Regions from separate parts of the Paenibacillus sp. PSB04 genome, predicted to be linked through region 1. Evidence: riboswitches for the same ligand, from Rfam matches in the RefSeq annotation. Region 1 holds a riboswitch; the other holds the start of a gene.
What was found. Region 1 has a riboswitch for S-adenosylmethionine ahead of K2F33_RS14435 (methionine ABC transporter ATP-binding protein). Riboswitches for the same ligand answer to the same signal wherever they lie in the genome.

Region 1 (7,782 bases):
GAGGCGGTGCTTTTCTCTTTAGAGAGCAGCTTCATGGCATGGCTGTACGGAACCGAAGGTATTCGGGTTTCACTACCATTTGGCCGAACCGGCAGCGAAGCAAAGGCCCCACTTCGTGGGGCTGTTTCATTTATCCGACATTTCTCCGACATTTTGTCACAAAGTGGCGGTGATGTATGTCAAGGAATCAGGTATAATAGATGAGATTGGTAAAATATTGAGGTACCTGTCTTCAGTAGTAAAGTTTTTATTATGAGCAGCAGGTGAGAGAATTTTGAATACCAGACAATTGAAATGGCTTAGTTATTTAACGTTTGTCGTGATGTTTTTTGCGACGTTCGGCGGAACCGTGGTCACCAAGACCGATTCCGGACTCGGATGCGGGCATGAATGGCCGCTGTGTCACGGTGAGTTCGTTCCGGCGCATACCATCGCCTCATTAATTGAATATTCGCACCGGCTGGTCAGCGGGCTGGCAGGGCTTACAGCGGTCGCGGTGGTGGTCGCCTTCCATCTGTTCGCCAAGAACCGGCGTGACCTGCGCACGTATTCGGTGTTGACCCTTATTTTCGTATTGGTTCAGGCTGTCATGGGGGCAATGGCCGTCGTGTATGACCAGTCCTCGGCCGTGCTTGCCTTCCACTTCGGTTTCTCGCTGATCGCATTTGCCAGCTCGCTGATGCTGGCCTTAGGCGCCCGAAGGATGGACAAACTGGGCGAGGCTTCGTACCCGTCCGGCGGTACGTCGCGCGTCAGTGCGACCTTCCGCGGCTATACATGGGCCGTGACCATCTACTCCTATATCGTCGTTTATATCGGAGCATATGTCAGCCACACCAACTCGGCGGGGGGGTGCCTGGGATGGCCGCTGTGCAACGGGAAGTTCATTCCCGAGCTGTCCGGAGGGGTGACTATCGCGTTTATCCACCGGATCGCGGCACTGCTGCTGCTGATCGCCATCGCCGTACTGGCCGTCTGCGGCTACCGGCTGAACCGGGGGAACCGGGAGCTGCAGGGCCTCGGCATCGCCGCGGTAACGCTGTGCCTGATGCAGGTGTTCAGCGGGGCGGCGATCGTGTCGACGCTGAACAAGCCGGAGGTATACATCTTTTCCGCGCTGCTGCACAATCTGCTGATTTCGTCTCTGTTCGGCGTGCTCTGTTATTTGAGCGTCCGCGTCTGGCAGACCGGAAGGGCGACGCTTCAGCAGCCGAAGTCCGCTTCGGCCGCCCGGGGAATCGGCTTTGAGCCGCAGGGCGGCAAACGATGAACTGAATACCGCTGCACATCCAAAGTCCGCGAAGTGATTCGAGGGCTTTGTTTGTAAGTTTATTTATTATTTTTTGGCTTATTCTGGAGAGGAATGATCGTGTGAGCTATCAAAATTTACGCCAATGGCTCGAAGCCTTGCGCAAGGAAAATGACCTGAAAGTGATCGAGGCTCCCGTGGATCCGTATCTGGAGCTGGCGGAGATCCACCGCCGGGTCATCGACGAACAGGGGCCGGCGCTGCTGTTTACGAATGTACAGGGGACTCCGTTTCCCGTGGCTACGAATCTGTTCGGTACCAGCCGGCGCGTAGACATGGCGTTCGGACCGCGTCCGGAGGAGCTGATGAAGTCCCTGGTGGGTGCGCTCGATACGATGCTTCCGCCGACGCTGTCGGCGCTGTGGAATGAACGCGGCCTGATCAAGGACATTCTAAAGGTAGGCATGAAAACCGTACCGATGGGCGATGCCCCTGTGCTCGGTGTCTCCCGCAGCGACCAGCCGCTGAAAGACCTGCCGCGGGTCACAAGCTGGCAGGAAGACGGCGGCCCGTTCATTACGCTGCCTCTTGTTTATACGGAGAGCCCATCGCGGCCCAAGGACCACAATCTGGGCATGTACCGCATGCAGATTTATGACAACCAGACGACCGGTATTCACTGGCAGATCCACAAGGGCGGCGGCTTCCATTACCACGAAGCCGAGCAGCGCGGCGAAGCGCTGCGCATGACGACGTTCCTCGGCGGACCGCCGGCCCTGATCGCGTCGGCGATTGCGCCGGGCCCGGAAATGCTGCCCGAGCTGCTGCTCACGTCCATGATTCTCGGCGAAAAGCTGCCGATGGTGGAAAATCCGCTCGGCGGGCACCGGATTCCGGCGGAAGCCGAGTTTGCGATCAGCGGCCTCGTCCCGCCGTTCGAACGGCGTCCGGAAGGCCCGTTCGGGGACCATTACGGGTATTACTCCCTGATGCATGACTTTCCGGTCTTTCACGTCAACCATATGTGGCACCGCAAGGACGCCATTTATCCGGCGACGATCGTAGGCAAGCCGCGGCAGGAGGACTATTTCATGGGCGAATTTCTGCAGCGTCTGCTGTCGCCGGCCTTCCCGCTCGTCATGCCTTCGATCAAGTCGCTGTGGACATATGCCGAGACGGGTTTCCATGCCCTTGCTTCGGCTATAGTCCGCGTCAGTTACTCCCGCGAGGCGCTCGTATCCGCCTTCCGGATGCTGGGTGAAGGTCAGCTGTCCCTGACCAAATTCCTGATCCTGACCGACCAGCCGGTCGATCTCGAGAACGCCAGCGAGCTGCTGGAAACGGTCCTTGCGCGGTTTAACCCGGCCGTCGATCTGTTTATATTTAATAAGACATCCCACGATACGCTCGATTACACCGGACGCAAGCTGAACCACGGCAGCAAAGCCGTGCTGATGGGGATCGGGGAGCCGGTTCGCGAGCTGCCGCGTGCTTATGAGGAGGGGCCGATCGCGGAGATCGAACAGATGGTTCCTTACTGCGGAGGCTGCCTCCTTGTCTCAGGCGCTGGGTACGAGGACGAGCCGGAGCTGCCGGAGCGCCTGCTGCAGCGGCTGCAGGAGAAGGGAACCGAATGGCCGCTCGTCCTTCTGGTGGACGATGCCCGCCAGACGGCAGCCGACCAGACGTCCTTCCTGTGGACGGTGTTTACGCGCTTCAACCCGGCCACGGACATCTATGCGGGTGCCGAAGTGCGGAATCATCATCTGTCGTACCGCCTGCCGATTGTAGTGGATGCACGCATGAAAACCGGGTATCCGGACGAACTGATTCCGCGGGAGGATATCGTCAAGAAGGTGGATGAACGCTGGAACAGTTATTTTGCGTAAATACTGATCAGGGAGAGAATGCCGATGCTGCGAACGCTGCTTGGAGAGATGCCCCGCCAAAATAACGGGCTGCTCGAAGATGCCATCGAAACGATGGTGGAGACGATCCATTTGCTCCAGAACGAGATCGAAAAGAATGAGGATCCCAGCCATGATTACCGCAAACTGGAGATATGGACACGCGGTTTGGTGTCTTCCCTGGATGAATTGGAGCAGAGCTGGTATGCCGCTTCCTTTTTCCGTCAATCGGTCAAGGCCGGTTATGTAGATGACATGACGATTGAGGAGCAGGCCGAGTACGCCAGGTACGTATATTTCTATAAAAACGGATTTATCCGCGTGTTTTCCGTTCTGGACAAGCTCGGAACGGTGCTCAATGATCTGTTCGATCTGAACACGCAGAAGAACAAACCGCATTTTTCCTATTTTACGGTGCTCCGGCAGTTTCACTACATGAAAACCCATGAAGGCCTGGCCGGGCAGCTGTCAGAGATCAAGGACGAATACAAGAGCGCCCTGAACGTGCTGCGCAAACGGCGCAATGCGGAGGTTCATTACATGAACTCCGAGATGCAGGATGACTTGTGGCAGCGGCACCAAGGTCTTAAGGATAAGGTCGAGCTGGAGGATCTGGACCAGCATTTGAGCGAGCTGAAGCAGGGGCTGGACATGGTATGCAAGTCGCTCTCGGCATCCTTTCATTACGCCAACAAGCTGTGGAAAAAGGAAGGCATGCATCCATAAAGGGATACAACAAATTTCCTTTTGACAAAGTGCGCAAATATATCTATACTGTAAAAATGAAAACACGTCATCATTAATTTCATAATCTTTTCTTATCGAGAGAGGCGGAGGGACAGGCCCGATGAAGCCCGGCAACCGATTTGAGCACGGCATCCGCCGTTACTTGAATGTCATGGTGCTAATTCCTACAAGCTGCAGCTTAAGCTGCGGGTTGGCAGATGAGAAGGCAGCGACTTTTACAAATAAGGGAGCCCCTTTTCTGATTCTGTCAGAGGGGCTTTTTATTTTGCCTGGATTCGATAGAATAGACTGGTCATTTAGATAGATTATGTGAACCCTATTCGGGTAGGATAGGGGGAAGAGAGGGGGGCCCTTCGGTTGATCGAACTGAAGCAGCTGACGAAAAGGTACGGCCAAGGGGCAAAGGCGACGGAGGCTTTGTCCGGGCTGAACCTCAGCATTCATAAAGGAGAAATTTTTGGCGTGATCGGCCACTCGGGCGCAGGGAAGAGCACCTTGATCCGGTGCATGAACCTGCTGGAACGCCCGACCTCCGGAGAAGTATGGGTAGGCGGCGTTAACCTGACGGGCCTGAGCAAGCAGCGGCTGCAGAACGAACGGCGGAAGATCGGGATGATTTTTCAGCATTTCAATCTGCTGAGCTCGGCGACGGTGTATGACAACATCGCCTTTCCGCTCCGGTTGGCCCGTAAGGGCAAGGCGGAGGTGGAGGCCAAAGTTAACGAGCTGATTGCGCTGGTCGGGCTGGAAGCCCACTGCAATAAATATCCGGCCCAGTTGTCGGGAGGCCAGAAGCAGAGGGTGGGCATCGCCCGCGCGCTGGCCAGCGATCCGCAGGTGCTGCTGTGCGACGAAGCGACTTCGGCACTCGATCCGCAGACGACGGATTCGATCCTGAAGCTTCTGCTGGACATTAACCAGAGGTTTAATCTGACGATCGTCCTGATCACCCATGAGATGCACGTCATCCAGAGCATCTGCGACCGGGTGGCCGTGATCCATCAAGGCGGCATCGTTGAAGAGGGGGCGGTCACGGACGTATTCCTGAAGCCGCAGCACCCCGTGACCAAGGATTTTGTCCGCGGGGAGCAGAGCCAGGGCGAACCGCTTGAGCTGGCTGCCCAGGCTTCCGGAACGGGTCCGGCGCAGGCCGTGAAAATTACGTTTCTCGGCAGCAAAACGTACGAGTCCATCCTGTCCCGGACCGTGCGCGAGACGGGGGCGGATTTCGCCATCCTGCAGGGCACCATTTCCACCATTAAAGATACCCCGTACGGGCAGCTGATCGTCCGCTTTGAGGGCGGACGGGATCAGATCGATGCGACGCTCGCGAAGCTGAGCGAGCAGGGGCTTGACGTGGAGGTGATGAACTGATGTGGGGTTTGGATTTTTCCTCGGTTGACTGGAACGAGATCGGCGTAGCCACTCTGGATACGCTGAAAATGCTCGGGGCTTCCGCGGTGTTCACCTTTATCCTCGGTCTTCCGATCGGCATCTTGCTGTTTATGGCATCGCGCTCGACGACAGGCTGGGTGCGTGCCGTTTATGCGGTCATTTCCTTTATCGTGAACATCCTCCGTTCGGTCCCGTTTATCATCCTGATCGTCGCCCTGATCCCGGTCACGAAAGCGATCGTCGGCGTCACCTTCGGGGTGCTGGGGACGATTCCGCCGCTGGTGATCGCCGCTGCGCCGTTCTTCGCCAGACTGGTGGAAACATCGCTGCGTGAAGTGGACCGTGGCGTAATCGAGGCGGCGCATTCGATGGGCGCTTCGACCTGGCAGGTCATTACGCGGGTGCTGCTGCCCGAAGCAAGACCGGGCCTGCTGGCCGGAATTACGATTACGGTCGTGACACTCGTATCCTATACGGCGATGTCGGGAATGGTTGGCGGCGGCGGTCTCGGCGATTTGGCCATCCGCTACGGTTATTACCGCTATGAAACGACCGTCATGATTATTTCCGTCATCTTCATGATCGTGCTGGTACAGCTGCTGCAAATGGCGGGCGACCGGCTGGTGCGTCACTTTACCAGAAAGTAAGGCGTACAACGTGTTTGGCTCACAGTCATGCATCCGGATCACCGGATTTGACCTGGAAAGGCAAGGCAGGTAACATCAAAGCACTGCCTTTCTAATATAAATCATATTATTCTTATGAATTTAAGGGGGATTTATTCAATGAAAAAATGGCTCGTTTCTTTTCTGACCTTGGCCCTGGTTGTCGTGCTCGCCGCGTGCGGCAGCAAGCCGAATAACAGCAGCAGCGATGCTGCGGGCGAATCCACGGACAAACCGGCTGCAGCCGAAACGGTTACACTGACGGTTGGCGCAACGGCGAAGCCTCATGCCGAAATTTTGAAGCATATCCAGCCTGCGCTTGAAAAAGAGGGCGTGAAGCTCGTCATCAAAGAGTTTTCCGATTATGTGCAGCCGAACGTGCAGACGTTCCAGAAACAGCTCGACGCTAACTTTTTCCAGCATCAGCCTTACCTCGACAATGAAAACAAACAGCGCAAGATGGACCTTGTTCCGGTAGTAGGCGTTCACTTGGAGCCGCTTGGTGCTTATTCCAAGAAGGTGAAAAGCGCTGACGAAATTCCGGACGGCGCAACCGTCGGCATTCCGAACGATGCGACAAACGGCGGCCGCGCGCTCAGCCTGCTGGCCAAACAAGGCTTGATTACTTTGAAGGATCCGAATAAAGTAGAATCTACGGTGAAGGACATTACCGCCAATCCGAAAAACCTGAAAATCAAGGAAGTCGATGCAGCAATGCTGCCGCGTCAGCTGAGCGAATTCGATCTGGCCGTCATCAACACCAACTACGCGCTGGAAGCCAGCCTTGATCCAACGAAAGACGCGCTCTTCATCGAAGGCAAAGACAGCCCTTATGTTAACATCCTGGTGGCCCGTCCGGACAACAAAGACTCCGACGCCATCAAGAAGCTGGCTGCTGCCCTGACTTCCGACGACGTGAAGAAGTTCATCGAAGACACGTATAAAGGTGCCGTTATCCCGGCATTCTAAAGCCTGCGAAATGCGCAGCACAGCCGCAAGGGGTTCATCCCCTGCGGCTTTTTTATTTGCATCTGCGTCGGGCAACCATTTTTTATTTGGCTCGCTTTTCCTCGCGGCCCAGCTGTACAGGGTTTCCAAGTTGCGGCGGTGCCGTGAAATCTTTTATACTATACAGGATCAATGATCTTGCGTGAGGTTTGTACATACATACACCATTATATTTTTAATAGGAATGATGTGTCATCGAATGGATCAAAGGATGGGAAGTTCGGATAGCAGAAAGGAGGGTGGCATTTTGAGGGGAAAGGTTGCCCTGATCACAGGCAGTGCCAAGGGACTTGGCAAAATGACGGCGCTCACGCTGGCACGTTCCGGCTGCGACGTCGCGCTTAACTATGTCCACAGCCGCCGCGAAGCGGAGGAACTGCGGGCGGTCATCGAGGGACTGGGCGTGCGCAGCATCGCCGTGCAAGCCGATGTCTCCGACACGGGCCAGCTGGAGCAGTTGGTGGCTCGCGTCGAGTCCGAGCTCGGCAGTCCGGACATCGTCGTGAACAACGCGGGACCTTTTATCCGCGAGCGTAAACGGTTCTCCGATTATACCCAGACGGAAATTTTGTCGCTCATCCAGGGCAATCTGGTCGGCACGATGCTGCTGGACCATTTGGTGCTGCCTGCGATGCGGACTAAGCGCTGGGGAAGAATCATCCACTTCGGCTTCGGGCATGCGGCGGAATCGAGAGCGTGGCCGCACCGGGCGGTGTACGCCGCCGCCAAGACCGGACTGGTTTCTTTTACGAAGACGCTGGCGGTCGAGGAGGCCCCGTACGGCATTACGGTGAATATGGTGTGTCCCGGG
Region 2 (7,782 bases), 3.1 Mb from region 1:
GAGATCAAGGATGAACAAATTGCGGCTATCATGGAGGAATGGGTCATAGCCATTGCACAAATCTCTTATAATTTAATCCAATACAGCGCTCCGGATGCTGTGTTCCTTTCCTCACGATTTATCGCCTTTTTCCCATACCTACTAGACGGGATTATTAAAGAATATTCTTCACTTGATCCGCTTGGCTCCACACAAATTATTTCGCTTGACCACCATATTCATGAATTAACGCTCTTTGGCGGAGTTGCCTTGGTATCCAGGAAAATTCTCGGATTGGAATCGCATGATTTACTTTTTACCAAGTAATCCGGGCATTTACGATGAACCGGAATGAAATTCAGCGACGGCTTGTGAAGGGACAACGGCTTGTATTTTGTCCAAATCCAAATGGCTAAGTTCTAATTCAGTTGAATTGAAAGCTTCTTAGGAGCTGATTATTTCGGAGATTTGGCGAAAAACCCATTGACCATTTTACATAATATGGTATGATCAACTATAACAGCACATCTGCACGAATGGGGAAGCACCTCTCTTAATTTAAGAGAGGTGCTTTTTTGCGTTGTGCTGATTACCCTACGTGGATGGAGGAATTGGTGAACATGCAAATCGTTTTTATGAACCGACTTGTGAAGGATGCGGGAAGCGAGGGAGAAAAGCTCGCGCAGGTATGGATCGGCGAAGAGGAGGGAACCTGGCATCTCGGGTGGAGAGATCTGGAGATGACCGGGGAAGCAATGGATACCGCTTGGTATGAAGGCGGATCCTGGAATGAGATGCTGTACATTTACAGGCACGGCCTTGCGGTCAAACTCGGCGAAGGATTCCGCCCGTTGATCGACGGCACGTTCCATGAGGAAGAGGAGCTGAAGGGCCGCAGCCATGCTGTACAGAAGCTGTACTGCTACAGTGAACTGCACAACAACGAGGAGCTGTACGCCGAACTCACCGCCTGGCGGAGAAGGAAGGCGGCCAGTGAACGCAAGGCTCCTTATTTTATCGCCAGCAACCGGGTGCTCCGTCTGATCAGTGCCTTCGTGCCGCATACGATCGAAGAGCTGCTGCAGCTTCCAGGCGTCGGGGAGAGCAAGGCGTCGGAGTACGGAGCCGACCTGATCGAGATTGCGGGAACGGTGCAGCGCAGCCACGAATTTCCGCTGGATTGGGTGTATGATGCCCTGGACGACCAGTCATATCTATCGTGGACCTACAAGCAGAAAGAGCACAAGTACAAGCAGGACCTGGATAAATACCGTACCCGGCGCACCATGCTGAAGGGAATTTATGAGGGGATGAACCTGCAGCAGCTGGAACAGGAATGCGGCCTGCCGCGCAGAGACCTGGTGGAGGCGCTGGAGCAGCTGGAGAAGGAAGGGTATGATACCGAGCGGCTGATCCAAAGCGAGCTGGAGGAGGTGCCGAACGAGGAGCAGGAGCGGGTGTGGGCCGCGTTGGAGGAGCTGGGCGACGCGCTCTTGAAGCCGGTGCTGCTGCAAGTATACGGAGAGGATGCCGCCTCGGGAAGCGGCATGGAGCAGCGTTATGAGCGGATCCGGCTGATCCGCATCCGGTTCCGCCGGCAGCCCGGCAGCCGCAGAAGCGTGGGGTGAACGGTATGCTTCCCCGCCGGAGTTACGGATGGTGACCATGCAAAAAGGACGAAGGCTCTAACCGCATGCGGCCGTCTCCTTCGTCCTGTTATCCATTGCATGATGATGGGGTGATGCGCTGACTTTCAAATCCAGTCTTTTTTCTTGAAAATGACAACCATGCCGAGACCAAGGACGAGCATGATGCCGAGGATCATGAAATAACCGTATTTCCAATGAATTTCCGGAATGTTATCGAAGTTCATGCCATAGATTCCTGTAATGATCGTCAATGGCATGAAGATCACGGTCATGGCCGTAAACACTCTCATGATCTCGTTCGCGCGGTTGGCGATACTTGACTGGTAGGCCTCGCGCAAGTTGCTCATCAGATCGCGGTACGTATCGAATGTTTCGGAAATTTTGACCGCATTTTCGTAAATGTCGCTGAAATATTTTTGCAGCTGATCGTCAATCAGCCGGAGGTCTTTTTTATTTAACGTATTGATGACATCCTTCTGCGGACCCAGCACTTTTTTCAGCCACAGAATCTCGCTTCGCAGACCGATAATTTCGTTCAAATGGGACTTTTTCGTGTGCATGAGAATGTCTTCTTCGAGCTTCTCGATTTTGGCTTCGATCCGGTCGCCGACCACAAAGTAGTTGTCAACCACGAGGTCGATCAGCAGGTACAGAAAACGGTCCGGTCCGCTGACTTCCTGTTCCCACAGGATCGGCTTCAGCGTCCGCAGCTCGTTGATTTTCTGTTTCGTCACCGTAATGATGAAGTGTCTTCCGAGGAAAACGTTCAGTGCGCGCAGAAAAATCTCCTCATCGTCAAACCGGATGCTGTTGACCACGATAAAATAATGGTTTTCGTAAATTTCGATCTTCGGGCGCTGCTCCTCTTCGCTGAGACAGTCTTCAACCGCCAGATCATGCAGCGAAAACAGCGGCTGCAGCTCCGCGAGGTCGTCGACGTCGGCGTCGATCCAATAAAAGCCGGCCAAAGGTGGGGTTAGTACAGTTTGCAGGTCATCGATCGGAGTAAATACTCCTTCGTTTACCAACCGGATTTTCATATGACTTCACTCCTTGCTCAAGATGTTTGAGCATAGAAAAGAAATCAGCGCTGCCGGTCAGCGGGATTTGGGGGAGTACTGAATAAACGTACGGGCATGAAAACGAAAACTTCCCTCTGCCGGCAAGCTGATCTCAGGTCTATGCAGTTGTGTTTTCCATGCATTCAGCTTCGGGCTCGGGTCGCCTTCCATCTTTCATGTCACCTCAGTCATATCGGGGTATGAAACACTTGTCTAGTATAACGCCGGGTTTTATTCCTTTCAAGAACAAAATGGCGGCCGGCAGGTCCCGATAACAGGGTATGGAAGCGACCTTCGATCGGTGCACGATATGCTGCCGAAAATGACAAATCCGCGTCTTGACGAAGGATGGGCTTATGATTTAAAGTAAGGAACAAGACAATGTAAAATTGAATACAGCGAAATCTTATCAAGAGCAGGTGGAGGGACTAGCCCGATGAAACCCGGCAACCGGCGGTATTTACGCACGGTGCTAATTCTTGCAGGAGCATGGCAGCGGCCTTTGGGCGTTGTCTCCTGACAGATGAGAGAGGCGCGGTAATGAGCGTGTAATGACCTTTCTCTTTTGTATGGGAAAGGTCATTTTTGTATACTCGGCTTCTTCTCAAGCTACGATTTTCGCGGTTTTCAGAAAAAAGGAGAGATGATAACGATGCCGATCAAGATTCCCGACACTTTACCGGCGAAAGAAGTTCTTACCCGGGAAAATATTTTCGTCATGGACGATACCAAAGCGTATCACCAGGACATCCGTCCGCTGCGCATCGCGATTCTCAATCTGATGCCGACCAAGGAAACGACAGAAACCCAGCTTCTCCGCCTGCTTGGGAACTCGCCGCTGCAGGTCGACATTGTGCTGCTTCATCCGGGCTCCCATATTTCCAAGAACACGCCTTCGGAGCACCTGAAGTCGTTCTACAAAACGTTCGAGGAAGTGAAGCACCGCCGTTTTGACGGGATGATCATCACCGGGGCGCCGGTCGAAAAAATGGATTTTGAAGACGTGAACTATTGGGATGAGCTCCGCGAAATTATGGACTGGACCAAAACGAACGTCACTTCGACGATGCATATCTGTTGGGCCTCCCAGGCCGGATTGTTCCACCACTACGGCATTCCGAAGTGGGACCTGAAGGAGAAATGCTTCGGCGTATTCCCGCACCGGGTGATGAAGAACAACGTGAAGCTTCTCCGCGGCTTCGACGATGTATTCTATGTACCGCACTCCCGCCACACCGAGGTGCGGCGCGAGGATATCGAGCATGTGGAGGAGCTGGAGATCCTCTCGGAGTCAGAGGAAGCCGGCATTCATATGGTAGCAAGCAAGGACGGCAAGCAGATCTTTGTAGCAGGCCACTCCGAATACGATCCGGATTCGCTGAAATGGGAGTATGAGCGCGATATCGCGAAAGGCATGGACATGAAAATTCCGGTCAACTACTACCCGAACGACGATCCGAATCAGGCTCCGCTCGCCATCTGGCGCTCGCATGCCAACTTATTATTCTCAAATTGGCTGAATTACTATGTATATCAGGAGACTCCTTATGATATCGGGGAGAGTCTTGAAGTCTGGCCGCAAATTTAGTTGACCCTACAGGAGGATACGCATATGGAAAAGGAACCATGGAAAATTGAAAGCAGATTGGCCCAAATCGGCTCCGTTGAAGAACCCGTGACCGGAGCGGTAAACTTCCCGATTTATCAGGCAACCGCCTTCCGCCATCCGAAGCTTGGGCAAAGCACCGGTTTTGATTACGCCCGGACCGCCAGCCCGACCCGCAAAGTGCTCGAAGCCGCGGCAGCGAAGCTGGAATCCGGCGACGCCGGCTTTGCCTGCAGCTCAGGCATGGCTGCGCTGCAAACCATCTTCACCCTGTTCAGCCAGGGCGATCACCTGATCGTTTCGCTGGACCTGTACGGTGGTACATACCGCCTGCTGGAAAGAATCCTTTCCAAATACGGGGTTACCGCGACGTATGTCGACACCAACAATCTGGACGAGCTGGAACAGTCCAGACGCCCGAATACGAAAGCGGTGTTTATCGAGACGCCGACGAATCCGCTCATGATGATTACGGACATCGAGGCCGTCTCCAATTGGGCGCACCGTCACGGCTTGCTGTCCATCGTGGACAATACGCTCCTCACGCCGTTCTTCCAGCGGCCGATCGAGCTCGGCGCGGATATCGTCGTACACAGCGCGACCAAATACCTGGGCGGACATAACGATGTCCTTGCAGGCCTGATCGTGACCAAGGGCAAAGAGCTGTCCGAGGAAATAGCGATTCTGCACAATTCCATCGGGGCGGTGCTCGGGCCGACGGATTCCTATCAGCTCATGAAAGGAATGAAGACGCTGGCCCTGCGGATGGAGCGCCATGAAAGCAACGCCACGGCGATGGCCAAGTACCTCCAGACGCATCCGGCGGTTGCCGAAGTGTTCTATCCGGCGCTTCCGGACCATCCGGGACATGACATCCAAAGCCGGCAGTCCCGGGGGAATACGGGGATCTTCTCCTTTAAGGTGAAGGATGCCCGGTACGTAGAGCCCGTGCTTCGCCACATCCAGCTGATCGCCTTTGCGGAAAGCCTTGGCGGCGTCGAGTCGCTGATGACCTATCCGGCCGTGCAGACGCATGCCGATATACCGGAAGAAATCCGCAAGGCCGTCGGCGTCGACGACCGCCTGCTCCGTTTCTCGGTGGGCATCGAGCATATCGATGACCTGATTGCGGATCTGGGCGGCGCATTGGATGCCGCGATCAAGGAAGTGGAAGGGAGCAGCCAAGGATGAGTGATTTGGGCAAAGGACATCAGGATAAAAGCAAGCAGGAGCGGAAATTCGCGACCAAGCTGCTCCATTTCGGCTCGGAAATCGATGGTGTGACGGGAGCCTCCAGCGTGCCGATCTATCAGGCGTCTACGTTCCACCATGCAGATATCTTCAATCCGCCGGTGCATGATTACAGCCGTTCGGGCAATCCGACGCGCCAGGCGCTGGAAGACTATATTGCCCTGCTCGAAGGCGGGGTGCGCGGGTTCGCCTATTCGTCGGGCATGGCGGCCATTTCGAGCACGTTTATGCTTCTGTCGGCCGGCGACCACATGATCGTGACCGAGGACGTATACGGCGGAACCTACCGCCTGCTTACAAGCATTTTGAACCGCCACGGCATTGAGAGCACTTTCGTCGACATGACCGACCTGGAACAGGTGAAGGCTGCGCTGAAGCCGAACACCAAGGCTGTATATATGGAAACCCCGTCGAATCCGACGCTGAAAATAACCGATATCGAAGCCGTCACCAAGTGGGCCAAAGAGCATGATCTGCTCACCATGGTCGATAACACGTTTATGACGCCGTATTACCAGCGTCCCATCGAGGTGGGTGTGGATATCGTACTGCACAGCGCCACGAAGTTCCTTGGCGGACACAGCGACGTGCTGGCCGGTCTGGCCGTCGCCCGTACCGAGGAAATCGGCCGCCAGCTGAAGCAGCTGCAAAACGGCCTGGGAACGGTGCTGGGCGTACAGGAGAGCTGGCTGCTGATGCGGGGCATGAAAACATTGCAGGCACGCATGAAGCACAGCGAAGAGAGCGCGGCCGTACTGGCCGCTTGGCTCAAAGGGCGTCAGGATATTACGCAGGTCTTTTACCCGGGGCTCATCGATCATCCCGGCAGAGAAATTCACGAGAAGCAGTCCACCGGCTACGGGGCCGTCGTCTCGTTTGACGTGGGCTCCGGCGAGCGGGCCAAACAGGTGCTGAACCGCGCGCAGATCCCGCTCGTGGCCGTCAGCCTGGGCGCGGTGGAGAGCATTTTGTCCTATCCGGCGATGATGTCCCATGCGGCAATGCCGGCAGAGGTTCGGCTGGAGCGCGGCATTACCGACGGGCTGCTCCGCTTCTCGGTCGGCCTCGAAGACGTCGACGATCTGATCGCTGATCTGGATCAGGCGCTTCAAGGTTAAATCATTAAGCAGGCACCGCTTCGGCGGTGCCTTTCCTTCGTCCAGCCCGCGACGCTTGCCAGCCCGCGTTCGGCCAACGGATTCTATGAATTTCGTTTGCCCTGTGCGCCAATTGTGTTAAGATGGTATTGGTCATGTTTTAATTTATGTTACAAAATTCACATATGATAGGAGGCTGCCAAATATGAGTGCGGTTGACCGTATTCTGGATAAAGCACTGCGGGGCGAACGCCTGAATTTGGAAGACAGCGTGACATTGTTCGAAAGCAATGAAGTGGAGAAAATGGGTCATGCTGCCGATATCATGATGAAGAGGGTTCATCCCGATCCAATTACGACTTTCGTCATCGGACGGAACGTCAATTATACAAACGTGTGCGATACATACTGCACATTTTGCGCATTTTACCGTGTCCCAGGCCACAAAGAAGGGTATACCTTGCCGGACGAAGTGATTTTCCAAAAAATCAAGGAAACCGAAGACGTGGGCGGCACGGAAATTCTAATGCAGGGCGGAACGAACCCGTACCTGCCGTTCGATTACTACACGAACCTGCTGAAGGGCATCAAGCAGCGGTTCCCGAACATCACGATGCACTCCTTCTCGCCGGCGGAGATCCGCAAAATGGTGGAAGTGTCGGGGCTGTCTCTGGAACAAGTCATGCGCGAGCTGAAAGCGGCGGGACTGGATTCCCTGCCGGGCGGCGGCGCCGAAATCCTCGACGACCGGATCCGCTCCAAGATCAGCCGGCATAAAGGAACTTGGCGCGACTGGATGGACGTCATGCAAATGGCGCACAAAATCGGCATGAACACGACGGCCACGATGGTCATCGGTTTCGGTGAATCGATGGAAGAGCGCGCCCTGCATATGCTGCGCATCCGCGACGCGCAGGACGAATGCATCGCGAACGGTTACGACTCGAAAGGCTTCCTCGCCTTTATTCCGTTCACGTTCCAGCCGGACAATACGGGCTTGAAGCGGGAACGCGAAACGCCGGAAGCGTATTTGAAGACAGTGGCAATCGGCCGCCTGGTGCTGGACAACGTGCCGAATTTGCAGTCCTCCTGGGTCACAATGGGACCGGAAGTGGGCAAATTGTCCCTCAGCTACGGCT

Region 2: it holds a riboswitch for S-adenosylmethionine, as region 1 does, so the genes downstream of both, metA (homoserine O-acetyltransferase MetA) here and K2F33_RS14435 (methionine ABC transporter ATP-binding protein) in region 1, are expected to answer to the same signal.

The regions. Positions count from the first base shown of each region.
Region 1 is NZ_CP081301.1:3,132,759-3,140,540, forward strand. Features, by position in the region: gene K2F33_RS14420 (COX15/CtaA family protein) at 275-1,270, shown strand; gene K2F33_RS14425 (UbiD family decarboxylase) at 1,372-3,138, shown strand; gene K2F33_RS14430 (Cthe_2314 family HEPN domain-containing protein) at 3,163-3,882, shown strand; SAM riboswitch class I at 3,972-4,107, shown strand; gene K2F33_RS14435 (methionine ABC transporter ATP-binding protein) at 4,261-5,277, shown strand; gene K2F33_RS14440 (methionine ABC transporter permease) at 5,277-5,945, shown strand; gene K2F33_RS14445 (MetQ/NlpA family ABC transporter substrate-binding protein) at 6,084-6,932, shown strand; gene K2F33_RS14450 (SDR family oxidoreductase) at 7,219-7,782, shown strand, end outside.
Region 2 is NZ_CP081301.1:53,817-61,598, reverse strand. Features, by position in the region: gene K2F33_RS00265 (ROK family transcriptional regulator) at 1-306, shown strand, start outside; gene K2F33_RS00260 (HRDC domain-containing protein) at 600-1,607, shown strand; gene corA (magnesium/cobalt transporter CorA) at 1,733-2,668, opposite strand; SAM riboswitch class I at 3,093-3,219, shown strand; gene metA (homoserine O-acetyltransferase MetA) at 3,342-4,277, shown strand; gene K2F33_RS00245 (PLP-dependent transferase) at 4,302-5,486, shown strand; gene K2F33_RS00240 (aminotransferase class I/II-fold pyridoxal phosphate-dependent enzyme) at 5,483-6,664, shown strand; gene mqnC (cyclic dehypoxanthinyl futalosine synthase) at 6,849-7,782, shown strand, end outside.